Regions from separate parts of the Mesorhizobium sp. B2-4-14 genome, predicted to be linked through region 1. Evidence: riboswitches for the same ligand, from Rfam matches in the RefSeq annotation. Region 1 holds a riboswitch; the other holds the start of a gene.

What was found. Region 1 has a riboswitch for thiamine pyrophosphate ahead of thiB (thiamine ABC transporter substrate binding subunit). Riboswitches for the same ligand answer to the same signal wherever they lie in the genome.
Region 2: linked by a shared signal. The riboswitch ahead of FJ938_RS15385 (YkoF family thiamine/hydroxymethylpyrimidine-binding protein) and the one ahead of thiB (thiamine ABC transporter substrate binding subunit) in region 1 are both predicted to bind thiamine pyrophosphate.

What each region holds. Positions count from the first base shown of each region.
Region 1 covers NZ_VFVA01000014.1:94,208-101,711, reverse strand. The annotation lists gene FJ938_RS14905 (RNA polymerase factor sigma-32) at 1-377, shown strand, start outside; gene FJ938_RS14900 (M48 family metalloprotease) at 459-1,865, opposite strand; gene thiQ (thiamine ABC transporter ATP-binding protein) at 2,188-2,970, opposite strand; gene thiP (thiamine/thiamine pyrophosphate ABC transporter permease) at 2,963-4,585, opposite strand; gene thiB (thiamine ABC transporter substrate binding subunit) at 4,724-5,722, opposite strand; TPP riboswitch at 5,767-5,881, opposite strand; gene FJ938_RS14880 (thiamine diphosphokinase) at 5,969-6,613, shown strand; gene FJ938_RS14875 (ABC-F family ATP-binding cassette domain-containing protein) at 6,615-7,504, shown strand, end outside.
Region 2 covers NZ_VFVA01000015.1:54,351-61,854, reverse strand. The annotation lists gene FJ938_RS15395 (ABC transporter ATP-binding protein) at 1-433, opposite strand, end outside; gene FJ938_RS15390 (ABC transporter permease) at 430-1,224, opposite strand; gene FJ938_RS15385 (YkoF family thiamine/hydroxymethylpyrimidine-binding protein) at 1,350-1,958, opposite strand; TPP riboswitch at 1,949-2,062, opposite strand; gene FJ938_RS15380 (hypothetical protein) at 2,246-2,554, shown strand; gene msrA (peptide-methionine (S)-S-oxide reductase MsrA) at 2,722-3,240, opposite strand; gene FJ938_RS15370 (glycosyltransferase family 39 protein) at 3,401-4,915, opposite strand; gene FJ938_RS15365 (hypothetical protein) at 5,112-5,819, shown strand; gene FJ938_RS15360 (hypothetical protein) at 5,976-6,293, opposite strand; gene FJ938_RS15355 (hypothetical protein) at 6,396-6,590, opposite strand; gene FJ938_RS15350 (ABC transporter permease) at 6,575-6,814, opposite strand; gene FJ938_RS15345 (hypothetical protein) at 6,811-7,011, opposite strand; gene FJ938_RS15340 (glycosyl hydrolase 108 family protein) at 7,014-7,504, opposite strand, start outside.

The DNA.
Region 1 (7,504 bases):
ACGTGGCGATGATGGATTCGCGGCTGTCGGCGCCGGATTCCTCGCTCAACGTGCCGCTTGCCGATGATTCGGGCGCCACCGAACGGATGGATTTCCTGGTTTCGGACGACCCGCTGCCCGACGAGATCGTCGGCGACAAGATCGACGTCGCGCGCCGCTCGCTCTGGCTGAAAGCCGCTCTCGCCGCCCTCAACGCCCGCGAACTGCGCATCATCGAGGAAAGGCGGCTGACCGACGAGGGCGCGACGCTCGAGGCACTCGGTGAGACACTCGGCATCTCCAAGGAACGCGTCCGCCAGATCGAGGCGCGCGCCATGGAAAAGCTCAAAGTCGCGCTGGTGAAGCAGAATCCGGAATTTCTGGCGACAGCAGCCTAAAGCAAAGGGCGTAGCGGTTTTCCGTTCGGAACTGCGTAGAAACCAAACGCTGAACCGCTCTAAGATCCCGGCAACAACGGGCTACTTGTCGGTGACAATCTTGACCTTGTCACCGGCCGAGACCGCGGCCCCCGGCGACAACGCATTGAGCACCCGGAACAGGTCGAGCTTGCGATCGACGCCCACCATTTGCGCGGCAAGCGAGCCCATGGTCTGTCCGGGCTGCACGGTGAGCACGCGGATATGCAGCGGCTTGAGCGCCGCCTTTTCCGCGGCACTCAGGGTCCGGAACGACCCGCTGACCGACCGCGCCACCGTATCCAGCGAAGTGCTGGCCGAAGGGGCCGCTGTCAGCAGCCGATAGACCTGGCCGCCGGCACGGATCACCGCGATGTCGAACTGCCAGCCTTGCGCGCCGGCATGCGCGGTCGCGGCGTCATTGCCGTTGATCGTTTCCTGCTTGACGGTGCTGTCGTCAAGGCCAGCCACCCAGCCGCTTCTGATGTAGTCGGTCAAGGAGCGGTTCTTGTCGATCGAAACGCCATCGAAGCGGATCGCTATGTCGCCTGGTCCGGTCGCCGTCACCGCCGCCGCCGAATTGTCAATAATGAAGCCATCCGGCACCGTGAACGACACGCCGAGGCCCGGATGCAGGAAGGTCTCGCCCCGCACATAGCCTTCCTCCGGCGTGTCGCCATAGAGCAGGCCGTCTATGCCGGCGAGGAAGGAATCGCGGTCGCGCGTGCCCACACCCGGCGCGCCGAACTGGCGGGCGTGGCGCTGCGCCAGGTCGATGCGCTGCGGCGTGTTGGGATGCGTGGCCAGGAAATCCAGACTGGCGTCGGTGGCACCGCTGATCGAACGGAAATCGGTGTAGGCCGACATCGACTGCAGGAATCGGCCGGCGGCGTAAGGGTCATAGCCGGCCTCGCCGATCGACTTGATGCCGATGGCGTCTGCTTCCAACTCCTGGTTGCGCGAGAACTGCGCCAGCCGGAGCTTGCCACGGATGAGTGCCGCCTTGGCGGTCGGGCTGTCGCCAAGCACATCCGAGACCACCTTTGTCGCCAAGCCTTCCTCGGCCTCCAGCTGCTGGCGTTGCAAGCCGTGATTGGCTGTGACGTGGCCCATCTCATGGGCGATGACAGCGGCGAGCTCGGACGAATCATTAGCCAGCGCCAGCAGGCCGCGTGTGACGTAGAGATAGCCGCCCGGCAACGCGAAGGCGTTGACATTGGGCGAATTGAGGATGGTGATGCGATAGGTCTGGGTCGGGTTCGCCGACACCACGGTCAGATTGCCGACGACCTTGGCGACCATGCGCTCGAGTTTGGGATCGGAATATTCGCCGCCATAGGTCGCTAGGATGCGCGGATGCTGTGCCTTGGCCAGTTCGGCAAGCTTGTTGTTGGCGGCGACATTGTCGACCGTGATCGGCTTGTCGGATGGTTGGAAGCCGGATTCCTGGACTTCCGGAGGCGTGAACATCTGGCAGCTTGCCAAGGCCACGGCAAAGCCGGCCAGCGCCAGAAAGCGCACCAGCGGATTCCTTCTTGGTCTGTCAACGCCGATCGCCAGAACGGCTTCCTTTCAGGTCCCGGCGCATGACCACGAAAATCGGAGGCGATCTTCGGAACGTGTCATGCGCAAAAAACAAACTGCTACACCATCCGTCACGCGTCCCTCGAGGCGCGCGGCGGATGGTGTAGGCAAATCACGGCGTGTGCCGGACCAGTAGGGCGGACCTAGCCACACTACTTTGACCATGGCAAGCAAGCGCCCCATCGCCCTGAGCTGGTTTGACCGTAAATTATGTCCGCTTCCGGGCAATATCTCGTGATACGGCATCCCCAGCACCTGAACCGATGTAGCGTCGGAATGCCTCCGGACCAGCCCCGGCAAAGAAATCGTCCGCCTTGCCGGTCGCCGCAACAGCGCCATTGTCCAGAAACACCACATTCTGGCCGATGCGCCGGGCATCCTGCGGCTGGTGCGTCACGAACAGCACCGTCATCCCACGTTCGGCATGAACCCCGGCAACCAGGTCGAGCATGTCGTCGCGCAAGGCCGGCCCGAGCGAAGCGAACGGTTCATCGAGCAACAGCACTGGGCGGTCGCGCACCAGCACGCGCGCCAGGGCAACGCGCTGCCGTTCGCCACCGGAAAGTTCGCGCGGCAACCGCTTCTCCTTGCCGGCAAGACCGGTGCGCAGAAGCGCCTCCGCGATATCAGTGCGGTCGGCCTCGGTCAGCCGCAGCGACGGCGAGCGGCCGAGCCCGACATTCTGCTCGACGGAAAGATGGGCAAACAGATTGTTCTCCTGGAACACCATCGACACCGGCCGCGCCGAGGGTGGCTGGGCGCTGACATCCGTCCCACCGATCAGCACCCGGCCGGACCGGGGTGTCTCGAACCCGGCGACCAGGTTGAGCAACGTCGACTTCCCCGAGCCGCTCGGTCCCATGATGGCGATGATCTTTGTCGCGGCGAAATCAACATCGAAAACGAGCGGCGCTTCGCCATAACTGAACGATACCTTGTCCAGCCGCACCGAAGCGCCTCTTTCAAGCCTGCTGGCCGCCCCGTCAGGCATCCCGGTTCTTCTCCCTGCCCATCCAGTGGGCCGCCATGACCAGAGCCAGGCAGACGAGGCCGAGCAGCAGCGCTAGGCCGGCGGCATCCTCGGTACGATAGCTGCCCATGCGCGCCAGGAGAAGGTAGGGCAAGGTCTGCACGGAATCACTGCCGAACAGCGCGATGACCCCGAGATCGCCGAGCGACAGCGCCATGGCGAAGGCAAAGGCGGTGGCGAGCGGACGCCGCAGCGATGGCCAGTCGATCAGCCGCAGCCTGGTCCAGCCGAAAATCCCAAGTTGCGCGCAGAGCCGTTCGTGGCGTTCGCTCCCCGCATCATAGGCGGGGCGGACGGCGCGCAGCGCGAAAGGCATCGCCATAACCGCATTGACGGTGACGACCATGACCGGAGCGATGGCGAAGACATCGCCGGCATGGCGCAGCAGCAGGAACCAGCCGGCGCCGATGACGATCGGCGGCACGACCAGGACAAACCCCGCGCCGGTATCCGTGGCATATTCGAGCACTGTTCTTGGTCCGGCGCGGCGATCCAGCGCCAGCGCCCGGCGCGCCATGGTCAGGGCCAGCGACAGCATCACCGAAAGCAGGGCCGACAGGAAGGCCAGCGCAGCACTGGTCAGTGTCGCCTGCCGGACAGTGGCCTCGCCGGCCAGCTGGCCGAGATCGGCGCCAAGTCCGGCGACCACGGTGGCCGCCATGGGCCCGACAACGAACAGCAGCGCCAGCGCGATGAACGCTCCATTCAGCCACGCCTCGGTGGCCTTGACCGAGACATAGCGGCGCGGCGCGACCGGCAGGTTGGTGTCGCCGACGACATTGGCGCCGAGCCGCGTCAGCGCCAGCACGATGATGAAGGTCAAGCCGATCTGCAGCAATGTCAGTGCAACGGCTCGCGCGGGATCGAAATCGAAGCGCAATGCCTGGTAGATGCCGACCTCCAGCGTCGTCGCCGCCGGTCCGCCGCCAAGCGTCAGCACGATGGTGAAGGATGTGATGCAGAGCATGAAGACCAGCCCGGCGACGCCGGGCAAGGCGGCGCGCAGCGTCGGCCATTCGATCAGCCGGAATGCCGGCCCCGCGCCCATGCCGAGCTGGTTCGCCAGCCGCCATTGGTCGGCCTGTATGGTCTGCAGCGCTTCGAGGAACAGCCGCACGCCGAGCGGCAGGTTGAAGAAGACATGGGCGACCAGAATGCCTGAGAGCCCGTAGATGCCCGGCCAGCCCTGGCCGCCGACCGCGCTGAATAGACCGGCGAAATAGCCGGCGCGGCCGTAGAGCGCCAGGATGCCGAGTGCCGCGACGATCGCCGGAAGCGCCAGCGGCACGGCGAAGAGCTGCAGGATGAAGGCGCGGCCGAAAAAGCGCGGATGCCGCGACAGCGCCCGCGCCACGAACAATGCCGGGAGGACCGAAAGAAGCGTCGAGAGGCCTGCCTGCCACAGCGTGAAGCGCACGACGCGCAGCAGATAGGGATCGAAGGCTGCCCAGGCGCCCGAAAGGTCACCGGCGCCTTCGACGAGCAGGCCGGCAAACGCGCCACCGATCAAAAGGGCGATTGCCATAAGCGCGATGACGCCGGCGGTGACGCGGGGATCAGAAGACGCGCGTTGCATGCTGGGCCGTCAGTTTTAGGATCGCGACACTTACATCGCGACACTTACAGAGAATTGCGATCCTTCGCGCCCCCCTTCTGTCCGGCAGGACAGAGGGGGGCACCGTAGAGCGGTTATCTTCGATCAGTTTGTCTCAAACTACTTGCTCACCACCGCCAGCCATTCATCCACCCAGGCCTTGCGGTTGGCGGCGACCTCCTCGGGGCTGAACAGCAAGGTCTTGGTCGGCTTGACCAGCTTGTCGAAGGCCGGGTTGAGCGGCTTGTCGGTCTTGCCGGCCGGGAACATCCAGTTGGTCTCGGGGATGGCGTCCTGGAACTTCGGCCCGATCATGAAGGCCATGAACTTTTCCGCCAGCGGGTTCTTGGCTCCGGTCGTGGTGATGCCGGCTACCTCGATCTGGAGATATTCACCCTCATCGAATGAGGCCGCCTGGTAGCGCTCGGTCTTCTCTGCGACCATGTGGTAGGCCGGCGAGGTGGTGTAGGACAGCACCATTGGCGCCTCACCCTTGGTGAACAGGCCATAGGCTTCGCTCCAGCCCGGCGTCACGGTCAACACCTTCGTCTTGAGCTTGGCCCAGGCTTCCGGCGCCTTGTCGCCATAGACCGACTTCACCCACAACAGCAGGCCGAGCCCGGGCGTCGAGGTGCGCGGATCCTGGATGACGATCTTGTCGTCGGCGCTGCCTTCGACCAGCTCCTTCAGGCTCTTGGGCGGCGTCTTGAGCTTCTGCGTGTCATAGACGACAGCGAAATAGCCGTAGTCGAACGGGACAAAAGTATCGTCGCTCCAGCCGCCAGGCACATTGATACCGGTCACCGCGCCATGTGGCGCGAACAGGCCCGAAGCCTTGGCATCGGCGGTGAGATTGGTATCGAGGCCGAGCACGATATCGGCCTTGGTGGATGCCCCTTCGAGCTTGACGCGGTTGAGCAGGGCCACGCCGTCGGCGACCGAAACGAATTCGACATCACAGCCGCATTCGGCCTCGAATTCCTTCTTCACCACCGGGCCAGGACCCCAGTCGGCTGTGAAGCTCTCATAGGTGTAGACGGTGAGCTTGTCCTTGGCCACGGCCGGGCCGGACAGCACCACAACCATGGCTGTGCAAAGAGAATATAAAAGCGTGCGCATCGGCGCCTCCTTTCGTTCACGTGACAAGGAATTGAGGCGTCGGACTGTCCGAAACGTCTAATCCCTCCGCCGGTACAAACCGGATCAGGTTCAGCGGGTTGGCGAGACTGCCTCTCAGCCGGTCCGCGAACATCGCAGCCGGCACCCCGTTAGAGCGTTTCGACACATAGGCCCGGCCGCCGAACCGCGCAAGTGGGAGTTTGCCGCCTTCCGTTTCCCGTGCCGGGCTGGTAAGGGCGACGGGATATGAGCACATTCACCATCCTGCTTGGCGGCGATCTCATCCGCACGCCCCGGCTCGACCGCCAGGTCGAAGGCTCGCGCGTCATCGCCGCCGACGCCGGCATCGGCCATGCACGGATGCTGGGCGTTGTGCCGGAACTGTGGGTAGGCGACTTCGATTCGGTTCCGGCCGATCTGCCCGCCAACCTCGCCGCTGTGACCCGCCAAACCTTCCCGGCGGAGAAGGACAAGACCGACGGCGAACTCGCGATCGCGGCGGCACTCGAGCGCGGGGCAACCCGCCTTGTGCTGGTGGGCGCCTTCGGCGGCAAGCGGGCCGATCACGCCTTCCTGCATCTGGCGCTCGGCCTACGCCTGGCCGAGGCGGGAACCGACGTGCTTTTGACCAGCGGGGCCCAGGAAGGCGTCCCCCTGCTCAACGGAGCGGCTGGCTTCGACTACGACGACGGCACGCTGTTTTCGATCCTTGGCTTTTCCGAACTGGCTGGCCTGACCGTCACCGGCGCCAAATGGCCGCTCAACCAGGTCGAAGTGGCTTTCGGATCGTCACTGACCATCTCCAACGAGGTCAACGGCCGCCTCGAAATCGCGCTTGGCCGCGGCCGAGCGCTGCTGCTCGCCCATCCCTATCCCTTGCCCGAAAGCTGACATGGCCCCGCCTCTTCTCAATCTCGACGGGATAAAACTGACCTTCGGCGGCACGCCGCTGCTCGACGGCGCCGCCTTGACCGCTTCGGCCGGCGACAAGATCGCGCTGGTCGGCCGCAACGGATCGGGTAAATCGACGCTGCTCAAGATCGCCGCCGGCCTCATTGAGCCCCAGGACGGCGAGGTGTTCCGCCAGCCTTCGGCGACTGTCCGCTATCTGCCGCAGATGCCCGACATGGAAGGTTTTGCCACCGTGCGGGCCTATGTCGAGGCCGGGCTCGGGCCTGCCGACGATCCCTACCGCGCCAGCTACCTGATGGAGCATCTCGGCCTGTCGGGCGAGGAGCGGCCGGGCGACCTGTCCGGCGGCGAGGCCAGACGCGCCGCCCTTGCCCGCGTCATGGCGCCGGAACCTGATATTCTACTGCTTGATGAGCCGACCAACCATCTCGATCTGTCGGTCATCGAATGGCTGGAAGAGGAACTCGTCCGCACCTCCTCGGCGCTCATCGTCATCTCGCACGACCGCCGCTTTCTCGAGCGCGTGTCGCGCGCCACTGTCTGGCTCGACCGTGGCCAGACCCGCAGGCTGGACAAGGGTTTTGGCTATTTCGAGGAATGGCGCGACCTGGTGCTGGAAGAGGAAGAGCGCGAGCAGCACAAGCTCGGCCGCCAGATCGTGCGCGAGGAGCACTGGCTGCGCTACGGCGTGACGGCGCGGCGCAAGCGCAACATGCGCCGGCTGGGCGAGTTGCAGACCATGCGCCAGCGCTTTCGCGGCCATCGCGGCGCCGAAGGCACTGCGACCATGGTGGCGAGCGACGCCGCCGAATCCGGCAAGCTGGTGATCGAGGCGAAAAACATCGAGAAGAGTTTTGATGATCTCACCGT
Region 2 (7,504 bases), on a different contig from region 1:
CCACGGTGCGCAGCAAGGCGGCGCGCTGGCGCATGCCGCCGGACAGTTCGGCCGGCCAGGCGCGCTCGAAGCCGGCAAGGCCGAACTCGGCGAACAGCGGCGCGACCCGCTCGCGCGCGGCGCGGCGCCTCACGCCCTGCACCTCCAGTCCAAGCGCGGCGTTGTCGATGACGCGCCGCCATGGCATCAGCGCGTCGCGCTGCGGCATGAAAGCGAAATGGCGGCCGTGATCGTCCAGCGGCGCGCCGTCGAAGCGCATCTCGCCCTCGCCCGCAATCGCACCGGTCAGCAACTGGAGGAGCGTCGACTTGCCGGCGCCGGACGGCCCGAGGATAGAGACGAACTCGCCATCGTCCACGGTCATCGAGATGCCGGAGAGCACCTCGAGCGCGCCGAAGTTCTTGCGCACGTCGCGGAGTTCCAGCCGGGTCATGACCGGTCCTCCTCGGCCGGCTCCGGCTTTGCATCGCGCCCAGCCCTTTCCCACGGCATGGCAAGGCGCTGGACGAGCACCGTCAGTCCGAACAAGGCAAGCGTCAGCGCCGAGCTGACGGCGACCGCGGCGAGCACCAGGTCGGGCCGGAAATTGTTCTTGGCGCTCAGCATGTAGATGCCCAGCCCCTTCGCCGCGCCGGCATATTCGGCGAAGATCGCGCCGACCACGGCATAGGTGATGGAAATGCGGAGGCCGGCAAAGAAATAGGGCAGCGCCGAAGGCAGACGAGCCAGCCAGAAAATGCGCCAGCGCCCCGCCCCCATGGCGGCGAGCATCTGGGCAATCTCTTTGCTGGTCGACGCATAACCTTCGACCAGCGCCACCATCATCGGGAAGAAGGTGACCAGCGCGACGAGCAGGATCTTTGGCAGCAGCCCGAAGCCGAACCACAGCACCACCAGTGGCGCGATCGCCACCAGCGGCAAGGTCTGGCTGGCGATCAGGATCGGGAACAGCGCGCGGCGCAGCCTCGGCAGGAAATCGACCACCGTTGAAAGCACGAAGGCGGCGGCGAGCGAGCAGGCAAAGCCGGCCAGCGTGGCGCCGATGGTGGGCAGCGTGTTGTCGGCCAGCGCTGCGCGGTTCTCCCACGCCTGCGCCAGCACGCGCGACGGCGCCGGCAGCACGGTGGGCGCGATGCCGCCGAAGCGGGCGTAGAGCTCCCAGGCGGCAAGCAGCAGGGCGAAAGCGAGGGCCGCGGGGGCTGCTCTGGCGAAGGCGGCGGTCACCGCCGCCTTCGCCAATCACCAACGGCTTCGCTGCTCCCTGTGGACGCCTGGGCGTAGGGGCACCTTTCCCAGGCGGATCAAACGAACCAACCACGACAATATCCTCGACGGCGGCCAAGCGCCGCTCAAACCGCGGTCGGGCTGTTGGCCGAAATGGTGATGTCGAGGGTCACGTGGCCGGCGCCCGGGCCGAAGCGGCAGAAAGCTTCGTTGAGCGTGGCGAAGATCGCGCCGGCATCGCCGCGCAGCTTGGTGCAGAAATGCTTGGAGCGCTCGAAGACGCCCGACTGCTTCAGGAAGTCGATGCAGCCATAGATCTCGTCCATGTGGTCGCCGGTGCCCATCACATAGAGCGAGAATTGCGCGGCCGCCGGCTGGTCGGTCGAAGGTGTCGACTGCACGGCACGGATTCCGGCCAGCTTGCGCTCGCCGAGCGGGATTGCCGGGCCGCCGATCTCGTCGGAGCGGCAGATCGGATCGTCCGGCTCGCCCGGGCAGCCGCGCGAGACGGCGGCCGACAGCACGCAATGCTTGCCGCTTCTCGCCGCCGCCACGAACAGATCGCGCATGGCCGGAAACAGCACTTCGGGCGGCCCGACCAGCAGTGTCGTGATGTCGTCGGTCTCGATCCGCAACCTATCCCGGTAGGGATCGAGCGCACCGAGCGCGCGCAGGATGACGCCGACGAAATCGTCGGCCATGGGATATAGGGAAATCTGTGCGCCTGAAAACATCGCCCGCCTCGCTCCGCTGGTATTACCCAGATCAGCTTCTAGGGTCTGTGGGCTTGCCGCCCCCGTCTCAGCCCCGACCGTACGGAGCACCCCTGTGGATGAGCGCGTTAAAGCACCATTCGATCGATTGGGGAAGCGGTTTTTTTCGGCGAGCTGCGCCACAGGCGTTGCGCCAGAGCAGTGGCAGTGGGCTGCGCCGGCGCGAAATTTTCCGGGAACCTTCACCAGGTCGAGAGGTTGTTTCGCCAGTCGCTACGCGACGAGTTCACGGAAAATGGAGACCAGCCATGTTCATGAAAATCCTCGCAGCTTCGGCGCTCACTGTCACTCTTGCCAGTTCCGCGATGGCGCAAAGCAATAGCGCGAGCGGCACCGATGGCTCTGGCGGCAGCGGCAAGTCGGTCACTGTAGAACCGAGCACGCCAGCTTCGCCTGATACGCTCGATCCGGCAATGACCAACAGCACGACCATCACGCCGGGCGACATGAATTCCAATGCGGACCGGAATTGCCCGACCAACCCGCAAGGTGCGCAGTCCGATGCCAGTGGCAACGCCACGGCGCCGACCTTGAACGACAAGAACTGCGGCAAATAAGTCATTGCCCAAACAGAGAAAGCCGCCGGGTGGATGCCTGGCGGCTTTCTCTGTTTCGATATCGTTCCCAACGCTCCCGAAAGGGATTCGCGGCGGATCAGGGATATCGCCTGTTATCAACCGAGGCGTCCGTTTGGACCCAAGGTTCCATGCTTTGAGCCGAGACGTCAGGACGCCGCCTTTTCGCGAACCGGCAGCTTCCAGCCGGGCCTGACGAAATGGCAGGTATAGCCGTTGGGATACTTCTCCAGATAATCCTGATGCTCGGGTTCGGCCTCCCAGAAGTCACCGGCCGGCGCGACTTCGGTGACGACCTTGCCAGGCCATAGACCGGAAGCATCGACGTCGGCGATGGTGTCTTCAGCGACGCGCATCTGCTCGTCGCTGGTATAGTAGATCGCCGAACGGTAGCTCATCCCGACATCGTTGCCCTGCCGGTTGCGCGTCGTCGGATCGTGGATCTGGAAGAAGAATTCCAGCAAGGTGCGGTAGCTGATCCTGGCCGGATCGAAATCGATCTCGATCGCCTCGGCGTGGGTACCATGATTGCGATAGGTGGCATTCGGCACATCGCCGCCGCTGTAGCCAACCCGGGTGGAAAGGACACCCGGAAAGCGCCGGATCAGATCCTGCATGCCCCAGAAGCAGCCCCCGGCAAGTACCGCTCGTTCGCTCGAAGTCGCCATGTTTCGTCTCCCAAAAAGCAATTCCGGCTGTTTGACGGTTTCCCGTCAGGAATTGCGCAAAGAAAATTGAGTTGCCCCATAAATGGGCATTGCCGCCCGTTTCGTCCAGTCGCCTGGGAATGAGCGGCGGCCTCGGCCAGTGGCAACCGGACGACAGGCTTCAGCCGCGCGGATACCACGTGCCGGGCGGAATGACAGCAAAGTTGATGGCTATTGGCGGTGCCCCGCGCGACCAGTTGAAAAGAACGGTCTTGACCGGGATGTTGCCCAGCCATGCCCGCAGCGGCAACGGTACGCCGCGACCAGACCAGACCATCAGCATGCCGTGGTCATGCAGCCGCTGGCTTGTGATCCAGGGCGCGAACTTCATATTCAGGTCGGTGAAGATCGACGGCTTGTCATACGCATTGAGGCCGGCCAGCATGGCCAGGTTGGTATCGCCGCCGACAATGTCGAGCCGGCCAGGTGCCGCTGCGTGCCAGATCGCTTCCGCCTCGTCAGAGATGGGCTGCGCCGGCCAGCAGACAGCATCCATGCGCCCCCTTATGTTGCAATTCGTCCAGCGAATGGCCGCATATGCGCCTGACATGGTGAGGATGCAGATGAAGGCGCAGATCGCCAGCCTTCGCATCTCGACGGCGCCAAGCCGATGGCCAAGGAAAGCGAGCACCACGACGCCAATGAGATTGTACATCGGCGCCCCCCAGGACTCGCCGGTGCCGGTGAACAACGAGGCGACCATGATCAGCATCGCCGGCCCGAGCCCCATCCACACGAGATAGGCGAGCTTGCCGCGCTCGATGGGCTCCTGTGGAGCTGGCGTGCGCCGCAGCAGCCCCGATATGGCCAGCACCAGGAGGAAGCCTGAGAGCCCGGCCAGTTGGACACCGATATAGTAGAGGCGGGCACGGTGTTCGGTCACCCACGCGTCGCGGTAGGCGAAATAGGTCAGCGGCAAGAAATCGATGCGATAGAGCTCAATGGCCAGCGGCGCGGCCACGGCGAGAAAAACGGCAAGACCAAGCCATGGCCAAGGCGTGGCCAACCGGCTGCGCGCACGTGCGTCGCACAGCAGCCAGAGTGCACCGAAGGCAAGCAGCAGGCCGGTGGAGAACTTGGCATAAAGCCCGACGCCCGACACCAGTCCGAGCGCCAGCCACCAGCCCGGCCCGCCGCCGCGGCCGGCGCGCCAGAGCAGCCAGCAGATAGCCGCCCAGAACGGCATCTGCGCGTAGTCATGATTGAATTGCGGGGTTGGCCAGCCGAAGAAATAGACCGACGGCAGCAGCAAGACGGCAGCCAGCGCACGGTTGCGCCCCAGCATGTCGCGGGCCAGCAGATAGACCAGGACGAAAGTCGTGGAGATCGTCAGCTGAGCAAGCAGATATTGCGGCCAGCGGAACGATCCGGTCAGAAGATGGCTGGTCTCGAGCAGCCAGGCGGGAAGCTGCGGATGCTTGTAGGTCAAAAGCACCCATTCGCGGCCCCACATGAAGCCTTCCACGATGTCGCCAGGCGGCGCGGGATTGACCAGCGATGGCACCACCGTCCAGCACAGGATCTGCGCCAGGCACAAAAGCGCCAGCAAATACCAGGGGTGACGAAGCAGGCCACGCCAGACCGATGACGAGTCCAGGCCCGTGCCGGGCAGTCCTGCCGGCACCCAACGATCCATGGAGTCATCTATTCCCACCATGCGGCGCTTAAACCACATCGCCCAGTTTGCCGAACAGCCCTAACATCAAAGCTTACAAAAAAGTATACCTGCGTGCCATTGCGACACCAAGATTGAGCAGGAATTTCGGCGTAACACCGCCTCCCCGAGCAAACAGCCCACACATCCGATCCCCTCCGAACTTCCTGGACACTCGATGCGTCACCAGCATGCCGTCATCCACCATCGCGCGCTCGACTTCTGGCTGGCGCGTGCCGCGGTGCTTGTCATCATCTGCCTGCAGCTTCTGGTCATCAACGATCTTTCCTTCGGCTCGCGCTGGCTGGCGCCGGTCCTGGAAGCTGCCCTGCTGGTGCCCCTGTCGGTGGCTACTGCCTGGACGCAGGTCGCCACCCAGAAGGCGGTCGAGGAGAAGCACTGGTATCTGGTCGGCCGGTTTCGCGTCATGATCCGCAGGACAGCCCTGGTGATGACCGGCGTCATCAGCGTCATGAATTGCGGTTCACTGGTGTTCCTGGTGCGCGCGCTGCTGGCGGGCCATGCCGGCTCGAGCGGGCAGACGCTGTTGGTCGATGCGCTCAACATCTGGGTCACAAATGTCATCGTCTTTGCCTTGTGGTTCTGGAGCACCGACCGCGGCGGGCCGCCGACCTGCGGTCTTGTCACACGCGCGCATTCCGATTTCCTGTTCCCGCAAATGACCCTGAGCGACCGCGAGATCCGCGACTGGCTGCCGGGCTTCGTCGACTATTTCTTCCTGGCCTTCACCAACGCGACGGCGTTTTCGCCGACCGACACCTTGCCGCTCTCGCAACGCGCCAAGCTGCTGATGATGGCGGAGGCGATGATCTCGCTGCTGACGATCGCGCTGGTCGCGGCCCGCGCCGTCAACATCCTCGCCTGATACAACTCCAGCCGGATGCGGGCGGGGCCTCAGCGCCGGGATATGGCAGCGGCCGATCAGGAGCCACAAACGCAAAAGAGCCCGCCCCGGCGAACCGAGGCGGGCTTCAATCGACCGGGCCATCAGGCACGGTTGTCGACGCTGGTAGAACGGGGGCTATTCCTCCGAGGCTGGCCTGAATTTCCGCACGATCACCTCGAACAGAATATCCGAGATCCACATGGCGCAGACGCCGATGAGAAAAGCCGCCGCCAGCGTGGTCGTGTCGTCATTGGCCAGCGGCAGGCCCGTAGCGCGGGAATACTGCACCACGGGCAGCGTCAAATAGGCGGCGGCGAGCGCGCCGCAGATGGGGGAAGCCACCATCTCGCGCAGCTTGTACCGATGCCGCGACAGCGCACGCAGTACGCCGCCGGCAAGACCGGCGGCGACGACCGGTCCCTTGATGCCCAGCAGATCGAAGAAGTCATGCATCATTTCATCGTCCTCGTGATGAGGAAGCCGAAGATCGATCCGGCGCCGAAAAAGCCAGCACGCCGAGCAGCGTGGCTGGATCCAGGGGAAGTGCCACGACCGTCATGGCTTCCACCCGCACAGTTTCTCGCCCTTGCGGTTGTGCGCCAGCAGCGCCTTGACCTCGGCGTCCGACAGCGCATCGACGGCGTCCGCCGACAGACGCAGCGGGCTGGATACCGCGCAGAACCCGCCCTTGACGGTTGTGCAGCCGGCCATCACGGCCAGGACCGACACCAGCATCAATCCCTTGCCCATGATTTGAGCTCCTTTCGCGCTGTGGCGGCCGGCAGCGCGCCGATATCGTTCTGGACCTGGTCGGCGATTTCGCGCGCAGCGGCCTCGGCGGCGGCCTGCCGGGCACGCTCGCTGCGTTCGCCGGCCAGCCGCTGGCGAACGCCCCAACCGAGTGCCGCGAGGATGGCCGCTCCGATGCCCAGAATGGTTGGACTGCCGAGCAGGAAAGCGAGGAGCGCGCTCATTGGTTCGATGCGTCCTTGACCAGATAGCCGACGGCAAAGACGGCGATCGGCAGAAGCGTGGCCCACGTCTCGGCGTCATACCAGGCTGGCCAGATGTTGCGCACGAAGACGCCGGAAACCGAGACGGCCGCGGCGGCGATGGTCGCGGCCGTCAGCTTGTTGGTCGGACGGATGGTCGGTTGGGTGACGGTGGCCATGATCAGAAAATCCGTTGCAGGGCGACGGCAATGTGGCGCCAGGCGGCATAGGCAAGCAGCAGGCAGGCGGCGACGAACCCACCTGCCTTTGCGGCAAGCGGGATGGCGGGGCGGTGCGGTGCCGGCGATACCGGTTCGACCGCGGGCGCCTCGCCAGCGGGTGTTTCGACTCGAGGCGATTGCTGGACCGGTTCAGGCGCGGGCGCCGGCTTTGCAGGCTGCACTGGCGCGGGCACTGTCGCGGGGGCCGACATCAGCAGGGCCTGGGTCCGCACCGACCTGACGCGATCGGACCAGCCGCGCCCGAATGTCGCCCATGTCGGCAATCGCCTGAGAAACGTCAGCCGCGCATCGCAGAGTTGGTCAATGACGACGCCGGCCGGCTTTGCCCCGACTGCCGCGAGCGTCGCCGGCCCGATGCGTCCGTCCTGGGAGACGCCTATGGTTGCCTGAAAGTATTTGGCCGCCCTGCCCGGCCCGCTGTTCACCGCGA